One region of the Paenarthrobacter sp. 10L420 genome, then DNA from elsewhere that is predicted to be linked to it. Evidence: riboswitches for the same ligand, from Rfam matches in the RefSeq annotation. Region 1 holds a riboswitch; each other region holds the start of a gene.
The links. A riboswitch is a leader RNA that binds a small molecule or an ion and turns the genes downstream of it on or off. The one in region 1 is predicted to bind S-adenosylmethionine.
Positions count from the first base shown of each region.

Region 2: it holds a riboswitch for S-adenosylmethionine, as region 1 does, so the genes downstream of both, AC1DD5_RS14815 (DUF1737 domain-containing protein) here and metX (homoserine O-acetyltransferase MetX) in region 1, are expected to answer to the same signal.
Region 3: it holds a riboswitch for S-adenosylmethionine, as region 1 does, so the genes downstream of both, AC1DD5_RS04230 (aminotransferase class V-fold PLP-dependent enzyme) here and metX (homoserine O-acetyltransferase MetX) in region 1, are expected to answer to the same signal.

Region 1 covers NZ_JBFTJK010000023.1:1,089-5,837, reverse strand. Annotated here, with positions in the region: gene AC1DD5_RS22350 (hypothetical protein) at 1-446, shown strand, start outside; gene metX (homoserine O-acetyltransferase MetX) at 453-1,574, opposite strand; SAM riboswitch class IV at 1,589-1,703, opposite strand; gene AC1DD5_RS22340 (bifunctional o-acetylhomoserine/o-acetylserine sulfhydrylase) at 1,843-3,159, opposite strand; gene AC1DD5_RS22335 (VOC family protein) at 3,386-4,024, shown strand; gene AC1DD5_RS22330 (CPBP family intramembrane glutamic endopeptidase) at 4,151-4,749, opposite strand, start outside.
Region 2 covers NZ_JBFTJK010000009.1:100,199-104,947, reverse strand. Annotated here, with positions in the region: gene AC1DD5_RS14830 (hypothetical protein) at 1-42, opposite strand, end outside; gene AC1DD5_RS14825 (O-succinylhomoserine sulfhydrylase) at 53-1,261, opposite strand; gene AC1DD5_RS14820 (rhodanese-like domain-containing protein) at 1,262-1,672, opposite strand; gene AC1DD5_RS14815 (DUF1737 domain-containing protein) at 1,669-1,935, opposite strand; SAM riboswitch class IV at 1,950-2,061, opposite strand; gene AC1DD5_RS14810 (NtaA/DmoA family FMN-dependent monooxygenase) at 2,228-3,556, shown strand; gene AC1DD5_RS14805 (aromatic amino acid ammonia-lyase) at 3,556-4,749, shown strand, end outside.
Region 3 covers NZ_JBFTJK010000001.1:885,706-890,454, reverse strand. Annotated here, with positions in the region: gene AC1DD5_RS04250 (DoxX family membrane protein) at 1-242, shown strand, start outside; gene aroA (3-phosphoshikimate 1-carboxyvinyltransferase) at 249-1,637, shown strand; gene rsgA (ribosome small subunit-dependent GTPase A) at 1,640-2,755, shown strand; gene hisN (histidinol-phosphatase) at 2,811-3,623, shown strand; SAM riboswitch class IV at 3,806-3,919, shown strand; gene AC1DD5_RS04230 (aminotransferase class V-fold PLP-dependent enzyme) at 3,951-4,749, shown strand, end outside.

The DNA of each region.
Region 1 (4,749 bases):
TCTGGATCATCGTCTGCTCGTGGCTGATTCCCATGGGGATCCGCCTTTATAACAGGTCCCGGGCGCGGCGGCTTCAGGACCGTAATTTCCAGGACCGCAACTTCCCGGGCCAGAACTACCCTGCCCAGAACTACCCGCCCCAGAACTACCCTGGCCCCGGCTATCCCCCGCAGAATCTTCCGGGACCGGGTTACCCGCAGCAGAACTACCCTGCCCAGAACTACCCGGGCTATCCGGGCGAGCCAATCCACGTCCGCCCTGCCGATGCGCAACCGCCGGCAGGACCGCCGTCGAACGCTTCTTCACCTACGTTTCCCAGCAACAGCGGCTCTGAGCACCAAGGCTTCCGCGCGCGCAAGCTGGCCGAGCTGGACCTCAAGTTCAGCAACGGCGAGATCGCCATGGAGGACTACATGAAGCAGCGCGGCGAGATCATGAACGGCTGAGCCGGCTTACGCGAAGAAGGCCTGATGCAGTTGGGCTGACAGTTGCCCGATTTCGGTGAGGAAGCCGTCGTGTCCGATGGGAGCCTCGATCACGTGGACGGGCACATTGCCGGGCAGGTTTTGTGCCAGTTCCAATGACTGGGCCGGGAAGTAGAGGCGGTCCGAGTCGACGGCTGCCACAAAGAATTCAGCAGTGGCGCTGGCCAAGGCTTCCTGCAAGGTGCCCCGGCCCCGGCTGATGTCGTGGGACATGAGGGCCTCGGTGATGGCGATGTAACTGTTCGCATCGAACCGGCGCACCAGCTTGGTGCCTTGGTGGTCGAGGTAGCTTTCCACCTGGTAGCGGCCACGCTCCCCCAGGACCGGAGCAGCCAGGGGCGTCTCTTGGTGCTGGGCTTCGCGGCCGAAGCGGAAATCAAGCTCCAGGGCTGATCGGTACGTGATATGCGCTATCCGTCGGGCCAGGGCAAGGCCCGCCTCGGGAGTTGGTCCACCGTAGTAATCGCCGTTGTTGAAGTTCGGGTCCTGGCGGATGGCGAGCGTCTGCGACTGGGCGAAAGCGATTTGCTCGGCTGTGCTGTAGGCGCCGACAGAAATGACTGCGCACCTCTGAACACGCTCGGGGAAGGTCACCGCCCATTCAAGTGCCCGCGCCCCGCCCATGGAACCGCCGAGGACTGCGTGCCATGCCTTGATGCCCAATGCATCCGCGAGACGGGCTTCAGCCACGGTGCTGTCGCGCAACGTGATGAGAGGAAAGCGGGATCCCCAAGGCCGCCCGTCCGGAGCCTGGGACGATGGTCCCGTGCTGCCGTAACAGCCGCCCACAATGTTGATGGAGATAACGAAGAACCGGTTGGTGTCGATCGTCGCGCCGGGACCAACGAGTTGCTCCCACCAGCCTTCCTCGTCGGTGGCACCGCGGGCCACGTGCGTGCTGCCCGTCAGTGCGTGCTGAACGAGAACGGCGTTGGACGCATCTTCGTTCAGCTGCCCCCAGGTTTCGTAGGCCAGCACAACATCCGGGAGAAAACCGCCGGCTTCAAGTTCCAGCGAACCTACGCCGGCGTACTTGACCGTCCCGTCTTCTTTGCCCGGTTTTGGGGGTGCTGTAGCAGTAATGGTCATTCCTTTGACACCTAACCTCGCGCTTGCCTGCCGCCTTGCGTGCGACAGGCCAGGTCTTCACCCGGGGCACCCCACCGCGGAGGAGGGTTGCCGGCCAGCAAGCCGGGGCTGTCACTGGCACTCATGACCTAATACGTAGAGTCTAGGAAAAATACCGCTGTTTTGGCGAAGAATGTGACAGCTGTGTGACGGTTTGGGGTCCCTTCGTTCAGGAACACGCAGCGAGAAGGGCCGCCCGGCGAATTTTCGTCGGCGGGCAGCCGCTCCGCTAAGCGCCCTTGGCAGCCCGGAAACCAGCCTCCAAGTCAGCAATGATGTCGTCCACGTGCTCGATTCCCACCGACAGGCGGACAAGGCCGGGATACACGCCCGCAACCAGTTGCTGTTCGACCGTGAGCTGGCTGTGGGTAGTCGACGCCGGGTGGATAACCAGCGAGCGGACGTCACCGATGTTGGCAACATGGGAGTGCAGCTCCAGGCCATCGACGAATCGCTTGCCGGCCTCGACGCCACCCTTGATGTTGAATGCCACCACCGCGCCGGTACCCCTCGGCCCGTACTTCCGGCCGCGGTCATACCAAGGGCTGGACGGCAGACCCGCGAAGGCAACCGATTCGACGTCGTCGTGGGCTTCCAGCCATTCCGCCACTTTGGTGGCGTTCGAGACGTGACGCTCTACGCGGAGGCTCAGGGTTTCCAGCCCTTGGGCGATGAGGAATGCGTTGAACGGGGAAACGGCCGAACCCAGATCGCGCAGCAACTGCACGCGTGCCTTGAGAATGTAGGAGAGGTTGGCTCCGAGCGCGCCGTCCTTGCCAAGGTCCCGGGCGTAAACGAGTCCGTTGTAGCTGGGGTCCGGAGTATTGAATCCAGGGAAGCGTTCCGGGTCCTTGCCGAAATCAAAGTTTCCGGAGTCCACGATCACGCCGGCGATCGCCGCACCGTGGCCGCCCAGATACTTGGTAGCCGAGTGCACCACAATGTCCGCACCCCATTCGATGGGTCGAATGAGGTACGGGGTGGAGAGCGTGTTATCCACGATCAGCGGCACGCCAGCTTCATGCGCGGCGCGTGAAATACCCTCGATGTCCAGCACGTCCTGGCGCGGATTTGAGACCACCTCACCAAAGAACAGCTTGGTGTTGGGCTGCACGGCGTCGCGCCACTGGTCCAGGTTGTCCGGGTCTTCCACGAATGTCACGGAGATACCGAACTTCTTCAGTGTGTGTGCCAGCAGGTTGTAGGTGCCGCCGTACAGGCTGGGGCTGGCGACGACATGGTCGCCGGCCTCGGCAATGTTCAGGATGGCGAAGGTTTCCGCGGCCTGTCCAGAACTGAGGAGCAATGCGCCCAGTCCACCTTCGAGGCTGGCGATCCGCTGCTCCACGGCATCCTGTGTCGGGTTGCCGATACGGGTGTAGATCGGGGCGAGCTCGGCCAAGGCAAAGCGGTTGGCTGCGCTCTCTGCGCTGGGGAAAACGAAGGACGTGGTCTGGTAGATCGGAAGCGACCTCGCTCCCGTGGCAGAGTCAGGCTCCTGCCCTGCGTGGATCTGGCGGGTTTCGAAAGACCATCCTTGGGACATTGAATTCTCCTCTTAGTGGCGCGCGGGTTTGCCGTTGATCGCTGTAGGCGTGGGCTGGGGCCAGTCTAGGAAGGGCCCGGATACTTGGACAGCTTTGTGACGAAGGCAGTATTTTTCGGTCTTTGGGCGACCCGGCATGACGCAGTCGAATGGCATACAGCAAGGTCCCATGTTAGTTAGGCTTCCCTTAGCTGAGACCCCGATCACAAAGTGCCAAGATGAAGCCATGCGCATGGATCACGTCTCTTACGCTTGTGAACGAGATGGCCTTTTGGCCACTACCGAACGAATTTCCGCAGCTCTGGGAGTGGACGCAGTCCGGGGCGGAGTGCACCCGCGCTTCGGTACCCGGAACATGATCATTCCCTTGGCGGATAACAAATACCTGGAAGTCGTAGAGGTCCTGGACCATCCTGCTTCTGACAAGGCACCCTTTGGTCAGGCAGTCCGAGCACGCTCGGCGGCTGGCGGCGGTTGGATGGGCTGGTGCGTCGCCGTTGACGACCTCGCCCCCTTCGAAGAACGCCTCGGCCGTTCCGCAGTTCCGGGCAACCGCAAGTTCCCGGATGGCCGCGAACTCGTGTGGCAGCAGATCGGCATTCTCGGCTTGATCGCCGATCCCCAGGTGCCGTACCTGCTCAAGTGGGAGGGCGACCCCTCACTGCACCCGTCCAAGGTCTATGACAGTGACGTCAAGATGTCCAGCCTCACTATTGCGGGCTCGGCGGAACGCGTTACCGAATGGCTGGGCGAACCCGTTGAGAAGCCGCTCGAGGACGTCGCTGTCCAGTGGATGGCCCCGCACGGTACGCCTGGCATCATGTCCGTCACTTTCGAAACAGCCTCCGGCGCCGTCACCATCTGACCCGTCACTTCCCTTGGGGGCCTGCTCCCCTCCCCGGTCCTGTGTGTCCGGTCAAGCTTCGGCCGCCATCAGCGGGTGCCAACGACGTCACCCACCGATGGCGGCCGAATTTCTTTAACCGCGCGCCTAACCAAGGCCTATCGCCTTGCCGAAGAGGCTGAAGCCAACGAACGCGACGATGTCCAGCAGCGCATGGGCAATGACCAAAGGCATTACCCGCTTCGTCTTGGTATAGATCCAGGCGAAAACCAACCCCATCGCGAAGTTGCCGATGAACGGTCCGAAGCCTTGATACAAGTGGTAGCTGCCGCGAAGGGCCGCGCTCACAACGATGGCCAACGGGGTACTCCAACCGAATTTTCCGAAACGGTCCATGAGGTATCCCACGACGATCACTTCCTCAACGATCGCGTGGCGAACCGCGGAGAGAATCAATACAGGCACGGTCCACCAGTAAGCCTCCAGGCCGCTGGGCACAATGGCGGTGGTGATTCCGAGTGCGCGACCGGCCGCGTACAAGCCAAGTGAAGGGATGCCAATGGCGGCTGCGAGGCCCAGCCCCTGCAAAAGGTCCTTGCCCGGGCGCGCGAAGTTGAACCCCAACCGGGCAAAGCCTGAGCCACTTGCACCTTCCCGGCCACCCTGTGAATGCGATGACAGGAAGTAGAACACCAGGACCACCGGAACCAAAGCGAAGATAATGTCCAGCAGTTGGTACGTGAGAT
Region 2 (4,749 bases), on a different contig from region 1:
GATGACCGCTCCGGCACGGCGATAGGGATGATTCCCGCTCATGCGAGACAGGTTAGACCTGTTTGAGGGCCTTCTCCAGATCCAGAATGAGATCGTCTACATCTTCCAGGCCCACGGACAAACGGACCACGCCGTCGCTCAACCCAATGGCCCCGCGACCTTCAGGCCCCATGGCCCGGTGGGTGGTGGTGGCCGGATGCGTGATGAGGGACTTGGAGTCGCCCAGGTTGTTGGAGATGTCGATGACGCGCAGACCGTCCAGCAACGCGAACGCGGCGTCTTTGGCGGACCGCCCGGAAGAGGGCAGCAGCTCGAACGTCAGCACAGTACCGCCGGCCTTCATCTGCTTCGCCGCCAGTTCGTACTGCGGGTGCGATTTCAACAAGGGGTACTTGACCCAGCTAATGGCAGGTTGCTGCTCGAGCCATTCCGCGATTTTCAAAGCGGAGGCCGAACTGTGGTTCACGCGCAGCCCCATGGTCTCCAGGCCCTTGGTCAATACCCACGCGTTGAACGCGGAGAGCGACGGTCCGGTGTGCCGCATCAGCTGCTTGACCGGGCCATCGATGAATTCCTTGGTGCCCATGATCGCGCCGCCGAGGACGCGCCCCTGGCCATCGATGTGCTTGGTGCCGGAGTAAACAATGACGTCTGCGCCCAAGTCGCCGCAACGCTGCAGCAGGGGAGTGGCAAAGACGTTGTCGACGACGACGGTCGCTCCCGCTGCATGCGCGAGCTCGCTGACGGCGGCGATGTCCACGATTTCCTGCATCGGGTTGGACGGCGACTCGAAGAACACAGCGGTGGTGGGTTCGGAGAGGGCAGCACGCCACTGATCGAGGTCGGGACCATCGACAAACACGGTCTCTACGCCCCAGCGCGGCAGGATCTCATTGAGGATCACGAAGCACGAGCCGAACAGGGAGCGGGCGGCAACCACGCGATCACCGGCAGCCAACAGGGCACCCAAGGCGGTGAACACCGCGGACATGCCGGACGCCGTCGCAAAGCAAGCCTCGGTTCCTTCGAGCAACCGCAACCGCTCCTGGAACGTGGCCACGGACGGGTTGCCGTAGCGGGAGTAAACGAAGCGTTCGTCCTCGCCAGTGAAGGCGCGTTCGGCGGCGGCAGCGGATTCGTAGACGAAGCCGGAGTTCAGGAAAACGGGTTCGGACGTCTCCTGGAAGTTGGTACGGTCAAGGCCACCGCGTACTGCCTGGGTGTCAGGGCTCCAGCTGGCGGCATCGGGATTGAAAGTCACTTAGTCGTTCCCCAGGTTGGTCGGCAGGCCACGGTTCTTCCAGCCGTTGATGGTGCGTTCGCCATACCGGTCCGGGTCACCTTCGAAGCCCTCGAGGACGTTGTAGGCGGTGAATCCGGCCTGCGTCGCGGCGATGGCAGCAGAGATGGAGCGCTGGCCTGAGCGGCAGATGAAAACGAGTTCCACGCCCTCGCCCTCAGGTGCCTGCTGCTGCAGGTCCTCGAGGAAGCGGGAGTTGGGAATGCCGCCGGCGAGGTTCCACTGAATGAACAGGGGATCGTTCTCTGTGGCTTTGGTGTCCGGAATGCCGATGTGTGCCCACTCGGCCTCGGTGCGGACGTCTACCAGGATGGCGCCATCTTCAAGCTTGGCCCACGCGTCCTGCGGGGTCAGGTCACCTGCGTAACTCATGCGTGTCCCTCGAATGCTTCTTCGTCGTCGTCGTTCTCCAACTGGTCAACTGCATTCGCGACGGCGGCGTCTGCGTTGGCGATGGCCACGGGCAGTACGACGGCCTGCGCCACGATGACATCCGTGCCATTGAACGTGGCTGCCGGGCTGCCGTGGAGCACGTAGCCGTCGGCGAGGGCCGTGGTGATCCGCTCACAGAATTCACGGGTATCCGGACCTGTAATCAGGCGGTAGGAGAGTTTTTCTTCAGTGGGTTCAGGCATTGGCTGGTGCTCCTCAGTCACGCTTGCAGTTCGAAGTGTCGATACGCCGAGTAGTCACCTGAGGCACCCCGCCGGAGAGAGGGTTGCCGACCAGCAAGTCAGGGCTTGGCGCTGGTGCTCATTACTCAAGAAAAACGTAACATCCCGCGGCGGCGGCCCGCACTTGCAAGCGGTTACGCGGTCGTCATGTTGCGTAACCGGCCCATGCTGGAGTAGCAGCCTAAATGTGACGTCCCGGGAGCATAATTGACGCAGTACGACCCCCTGTAACTTCGCAAGAAATCAGGTAGCGGTGAACGGACAAGGCAGCCCTACACTCAAGCCCATGCTGCATTTTGGATGGTTCGTGGGGCACGGTTTCGGTGTCCAGGGCTGGGGAACTCCCGCCTACAGCCTGGGCTACGACTGGAAGAAACCTGCCCTGTATCAAGACGCCGTGCGCGCGTTCGAGCAATCCGGCCTTGACCTTTTCATCATCGAGGATTCCCTTACTGTTCCTGATACTTATGGCGGCACTGCCGAGGTCTCGCTGGCACACGCCTCCTTTGCGCCTAAGCATGATCCTTTGGCGCTGGTCCCGTACCTTCTGTCCGCCACCAAGCACCTTGGGATTGTGCCGACCGTCAGCGCATCCTTCTATCCGCCCTTCACAGCCGCCCGGCTGCTGGCCACGCTGCAGCACTTCTCCGAGGGGCAGCTGGGCTGGAACGTTGTCACTTCCGGCAGTGACCTGGCAGCACAGAATTACGGTTTGGACCAGCAGATTGAACACGACCTTCGGTATGAGAAGGCGGAGGAATTCGTCGACGTCGTACGGAGGCTTTGGCGGAGCTGGGAACCTGACGCGGTGCTCGAGGACGTTGAGGCCGGCAGATTCGCCGACCACACCAAAGTGCACCCTATTAACCACCAGGGCGACTTCTTCAAGGTCCGCGGTCCCCTTAACACCGCACCTCTGCCGGAGGAGCCCGTACTGGTGCAGGCGGGTGCTTCTCCTCGGGGCAAAGCGTTCGCAGGTGGGCACGCCGACGTCGCGATCGCGTTGGCGCGTGGCGCTGACGGCATGAAGGCCTACCGGGATTCCATCCGTGCCGAGGCTGCCAAGGCTGGCAGGAACCCCGACGACGTCAAGGTCCTTTTCGTGCTCAAGCCCACCGTGGTTGGCTCATCAGCCGAGGCCGAGGAGTTGCGGGCGCAGCGCCGGGAGCTCACCCAGCGTGATATCGACAGCCAGCTCAACTCGATCTCCTATCTGTCCGTTATCGACTTTAAGCAGTTCGACCTCGATGCGCCGTTGCCCGAATTGAGCACCAACAGCAACCAAGGCACGTTGGAGCACTTCGCCAAGGCAGCGCCTCCGGGGTCTACCCTGCGCCAGATCCTTCAGGCACGCAGCGGTGGTGCCGGCGATTCGATCATCGGCACGGTTGGTGAAATCGTGGACTACTTCGAGGAGACCGGCGAGGCCGTGGGTGGGGACGGCTTCCTCTTCTCGGGGTTCGTGGACCCCGTCACCGTGCACGGAGTGCTGGACAAGCTCACTCCAGAACTGCGACGCCGTGGCCTGTTGAGGAAGAGTTACGGCAACGGCGGCTTCCGCCAGAATCTTCTGGACTTCTGATGTCCTCCGAGCCCATTTCCTCCGAGTCCAGAACCCTGCTGATCGGCACATCGCCGGTGGACCCTGAAAGCGTGGCGCAGGCTGCCCTGGATCCGGGGTTTCACGTGAAACTCAACCAAGATGCGTTGTCTTTGATTGGCCTGTCGCGGGAAGTGCTGGAGCGCGCTTCAACGTCCGGGCAGAGAATCTATGGCCTCAACACCCTCCTTGGGTCGGGCCGCGATACGGCTGTAGAGGAGAAGTCGATTCTTGCCTATCAAATTCAGGTAGTCAGGTACCACAACAGTGGTGTGGGCGACTATCTGGACCGGCCCTCCTCCCGCGCAGTGATTCTCACCCGCCTCGTCGGTTTCAGCCGTGGCGGCTCCGGTGTCCGGCCCGAGACGGCCAGGTTCTATGCCGAAATGCTCAACCGTGGAGTTCTTCCCGCCATCCCGCGCGAAGGCTCGGTCGGCTCGTCGGACCTCACCCAGCTCGCAGCCGTCGCCGCCGTCGCCATCGGTGAAGGTGAAGCGATCGATGCGAACGGCACCTTGGTGCCCGGGGCGAAAGCGCTCGCCGACGCCGGTCTCCAGCCGCTGCGGCTCGCGCCCGGCGAGGCCCTGGCCCTGGTCAGCGCAAACGCCTACTCGGTGGGGGCCGGCACCCTCGCCTTGGTGCGCCTGCAGCAGCTGGCGGAACTTGCCGACGTCGCGCTTTCGCTGTCCTTGGAAACCATTGCGAGATACGACGCCGGCGGGAACCTCAGCCCGTTTTCGCCCGCTATTCAGGCGGGCAAGGCGGTGGACGGGCAGAAGGACTCGGCGGCCGAAGTACGTTACCTGTTGCGCGGCGGATGGTTGGAGGACGTTCGCCCCGAAGTATCCGTGCAGGATGCTTTGTCATTCCGTTCTGCACCACAGACGCATGGCGCTTTTCGATCCTTGGTTTCACAGCTCGGCGCTGCGTTGAACGTGGAGCTGAACGGACGCGGCGACAATCCGTTGGTTGATATCGAAACGGGGCAAATGGTGTCCGGAGGGAACTTTCAACCGATGCAGCTGGCGCTTTCCTTTGAGGGCCTGCGGCTTGCCTTGGCGCATGTGGGGATTTCCAGCGAGCGGCGCATCGCCAAGTTGTATCCGCCACAACGGGTGATCCGGGCGAGGCATCTGGAAGCTGCCGCCAGGCACCTGGAGGATGCGGTTTCTGAG
Region 3 (4,749 bases), on a different contig from region 1:
TGGAGTGGCGCTCAGCAGACATCAGCACGAAGGAAGGCCGGAACGCCCGCCGGGCCCAACTCCTGAAGAACATTTCCCTGACCGGCGGCGTTTTGCTGGCCTCCGTAGACACAGAAGGCCGCCCCAGCCTTGCATGGCGGGCTGAACACCTGGCCGCCGATGCCAAGAAGGCCACCGGCAAGCAGCTCAAGCGGGCAGACAAAGCAGTACGCAAGGCCGTAGACAACGCAGTTGGAGCATAAGGAAGCATGACAGGTACCACCGCAGCAAACACGGGCTCAACACACTCCGTCGACACCCTGCCCCTTTGGGCGGCTCCCTACGCCACCGGGCCAGTGGATGCCACAGTGACGGTACCGGGCTCAAAATCGCTCACCAATCGTTTCCTGGTCCTTGCCGCATTGGCCGACGGCCCGTCCCGGCTGCGAGCACCCCTTCACTCCCGTGATTCCGTCCTGATGATTCAGGCGCTCAGGCAGTTGGGTGCCACCGTTACCGAGGTACCCGGCGATGGTGATTATGGGCCGGACCTTGAGATCACGCCCATGGATCCTTCAGCGTCGGGGGCGGAGACTGCCATCGATTGCGGCCTTGCCGGGACAGTCATGCGCTTCGTTCCACCTTTAGCTGCGCTACGCAATGGTCCAACTACGTTCGACGGCGACCCCCACGCCCGTAAGCGGCCTATGGGGACCATCATCGAGGCACTCCTCGCCCTGGGAGTTCCTGTCGCCACGGAAGGCGGCAGGACGCCGTCGGCCCTTCCCTTCTCGGTGGATGGCACTGGCGAGGTTCGGGGCGGCCACCTGGTAATCGATGCCAGCGCCTCCTCCCAGTTCGTCTCGGCCTTGCTGCTGGTAGGCGCCCGCTTCGCCGAAGGCCTTCACCTGGAACACGTAGGCAAGCCGGTCCCCAGCCTGGACCACATCAATATGACCGTTGCCGTCCTTCGTGGAGTCGGCGTCAAGGTGGACGATTCAGTCCCCAACCACTGGCGAGTCGCGCCCGGCCCCATTCACGCCTTCGACCAGCGGATCGAACAGGACCTTTCCAACGCCGGCCCGTTCCTTGCCGCAGCCCTCGCGACCCATGGCACCGTCAGGATCCCCAACTGGCCCACCCAAACAACCCAGGTGGGTGACCTCTGGCGTAGCATCCTGGTTGAAATGGGAGCCACCGTGACACTCGAAAACGGCACGCTCACCGTGAAGGGCGGGCCTGAAATAAAGGGCGCCGACTTCGACGAGACCAGTGAACTCGCGCCCACCGTCGCTGCGCTGTGCGCCTTGGCTACAGGTCCTTCACGTCTAACCGGGATCGCGCACCTTCGTGGCCATGAAACGGATAGGCTCGCCGCGCTGGCCGCTGAAATCAATCGGCTTGGCGGCGACGCAGAAGAAACAGCCGACGGCCTCATTATCCGTCCGGCCACTCTGCACGCAGGCGTCGTCCACAGCTACGCTGATCACCGCATGGCTACGGCGGGCGCTATTTTGGGGCTCGCCGTTGAGGGCGTTCAGGTGGAGGATATCGCTACCACGTCCAAGACGATGCCCGAATTTCCGCAGATGTGGGAGGCCATGCTGCAGCACGGCACAGGCGATGACTTGACCGTCACCAGTGAGGCCAGCAACTGAGCATGGGTCGCGACGCAAGCTCCTGGGACGAATCCGATGTCCGGATCCGTCCGAATAAAAAAGGATCAAGGCCCCGCACCAAGGACCGTCCCAGTCATGATGACGCGGTCATTGGCCGGATTATCACGGTAGACCGCGGGCGCTACACCGCCATCGTCGGTGAAGACTCGGCGGATGAACGCATCATCATCGCTGCACGCGCGCGTGAACTGCGACGAAACCCCGTTGTCCCCGGCGATTTCGTCGCCTTGGTGGGCGACGTATCCGGAGAACCGGATACCCTTGCGCGGCTCGTCCGAATAGAGGAGCGGAAGACGCTCCTGCGGCGCAGCGCTGATGATACCGACCCCATCGAAAGAGTGGTGGTAGCCAACGCAGACCAACTTGTGGTGGTGGTCGCGGCGGCCAATCCGGAGCCCCGAACCGGCTTTATTGACCGCGCCCTGGTTGCAGCCTACGACGCCGGGATCGAGCCGCTGCTGCTCGTCACCAAAGCAGATGTCAAGGATCCTGCGGAACTGTTGTCGAACTATCTCAGCCTCGACTTTCCCATCATCATCAGCCGTACCGCAGACGATGAAGCGTCCGGTATCGATGCCCGCTCGGACGACGGACTGTCCGCGCGGCTGGACAGCCGCGCCGTTGCCGAATTGCGGGCCCACCTTGATGGAAAAGTGACTGTCATGCTGGGCCATTCGGGCGTCGGCAAGTCCACCATGGTTAATGCCCTGACCGGAGCCGAGCGTGCTACGGGTGGTGTCAACGCCGTCACAGGGCGGGGCCGGCATACGTCGTCGTCGGCGCTGGCCTTGAAGCTGGCGGACGCACCGCCAGGTAGCTGGATCATCGATACCCCCGGTATCCGCTCCTTCGGACTCGCGCATGTGGACCCCGACCGCATCCTGCATTCCTTCCCCGATTTGGAACCGGGCACCGAAGCTTGCGACCGCGGTTGCAAGCACGATGCCAGTGCCATCAATTGCGGACTTGACGCGTGGGTGAACGAGGGACACGCCGGTCCTTCCGGGGTGGCCCGCTTGTCTTCGCTCCGGCGGCTGCTGGGCGCGGACCCGCGTTTGGAAGCGAAAGAGACCAAAGAACTGGGTACCGTCAACTAAGCATTGGTGCAAGGCGATCCCAACTGCAGGGAACGTTTCACGATAGTTTGGTGGCATGACCCAACCCGTTTCCAGCTACAACGATGACCTCCGACTGGCCCACGTGCTGGCGGATTCCGTGGATGCCCAAACCATGGACCGCTTCAAGGCCTTGGATCTGCAGGTCGAGACCAAGCCTGACCTCACGCCAGTGACGGATGCCGACAAAGCTGCGGAAGAAGCCATTCGTGGCCAATTGTCGCGCTCGCGCCCCCGTGACGCCGTCCTCGGCGAGGAGTTCGGCAGCAGCGGCCACGGCTCCCGGCGTTGGATCATCGACCCCATCGACGGCACCAAGAACTTCGTTCGGGGAGTTCCTGTATGGGCTACCCTGATCGCACTCGTGGACGAGGGTGAGCCGGTGGTCGGACTTGTCAGTGCTCCCGCGTTGGGCAAGCGTTGGTGGGCAGCAAAGGACATGGGCGCCTATATGGGTCGCTCCCTCGCGTCAGCGACCCGGCTCAAAGTGTCAAACGTTTCGCGGTTGGCAGATGCTTCAATGTCATATTCCAGCCTTTCCGGTTGGAAGGAACGCGGAAATCTGGACGAGTTCCTGGGGTTGACGGAAGACATCTGGCGCACACGCGCCTACGGCGATTTCTGGTCCTATTGCCTGGTTGCCGAGGGAGCCGTGGATATCGCCTGCGAGCCAGAGTTGAACCTTTACGACATGGCAGCACTGGTTCCGATCGTGACGGAAGCCGGCGGCCGCTTCACCTCGTTGGAAGGCGAGGATGGCCCCTTTGGCGGCAACGCCCTGGCCACCAACTCCATCCTGCACTCAGAGGTCCTCAAGCGGCTGAACCCTGCTCTGGATGACCTCCTCTGACCCAGCGGCACCAACTAGCCAACCGGCTTTGCATAGAATTTTCGACGGCGGATGCCTCCTTTTCGGGGCGTCCGCCGTTTTTTCTTCGCCCAAAGCCCGATTTCCGGACCCTTCGTAACAATGTGCTTAACAAAGCGAAGCGACTTTGGAGCAGGCCAGAGGAGTGCCCTAACCTCTTTACAGGTCACGAGTGCCAGCGCTAAACCCCGGTTTGCTGGCCGGCAACCCTCCATTCGCGGTGGGGTGCCCCGGGTGACGACCTGGCCGGTCCGGAACGGATACGGCAAGCGCGGATCCCCATAGGGGGTCCCTCTTGAGTGAGGTCCCATGAGCACTGCTACGTTCAACTCCACCGTTCTGCCGTCCCTTGTGGTCGAAGAAGCAGCGCACGAAGCCGCTGCAGGCAGGCCCCTGGCCGCCGTCACAGGCGCAGAGCTGCAAGCTCCCCTGATCCAGGGTGGCCACGTCCGCTACGCCAACCTCGACTACGGAGCATCCGCTCCAGCGCTGACAATTGTTTCTGCGTATCTCAATGAGATCCTCCCCTACTACGCCAGTGTCCACCGCGGCGCGGGCTACGCTTCCCAGATCAGCACCTCGGTCTACGAGAACTCCCGCGACATCGTCCGCGAATTCGTCGGCGGTCGTCCCGACGATTCCGTCATTTTCACCCGGAACACCACGGACTCGCTGAACCTGTTGGCAGGCTGCCTCCCGCAACTGGACGGAAAGCCAACGGGCGAGGTCCTTTACCTGGACATCGAGCACCATGCCAATCTCCTTCCCTGGCAGGGCGTCCCTCACCGCAGTGTCGTAGCTGCTTCGACACTGACAGCTACCCTCGCCAAGCTTCGCGAGGAACTCAGCCAGGGCGGCGTGTCGTTGCTGGCGGTCACCGGGGCCTCGAATGTGACCGGTGAAATCCTGCCGATCGCCGAACTCGCAGCACTTGCCCACGAATACGGCGCCCGGATTGTGGTGGACGCCGCGCAGCTTGCCCCCCACCGCCGCATCAACATCACCGCAGCAGACGTGGACTACATCGTGTTCTCCGGGCATAAGCTCTACGCTCCGTTCGGCGCCGGTGTTGTTGTGGGCCGTCCTGACTGGCTCGACGCCGGTACTC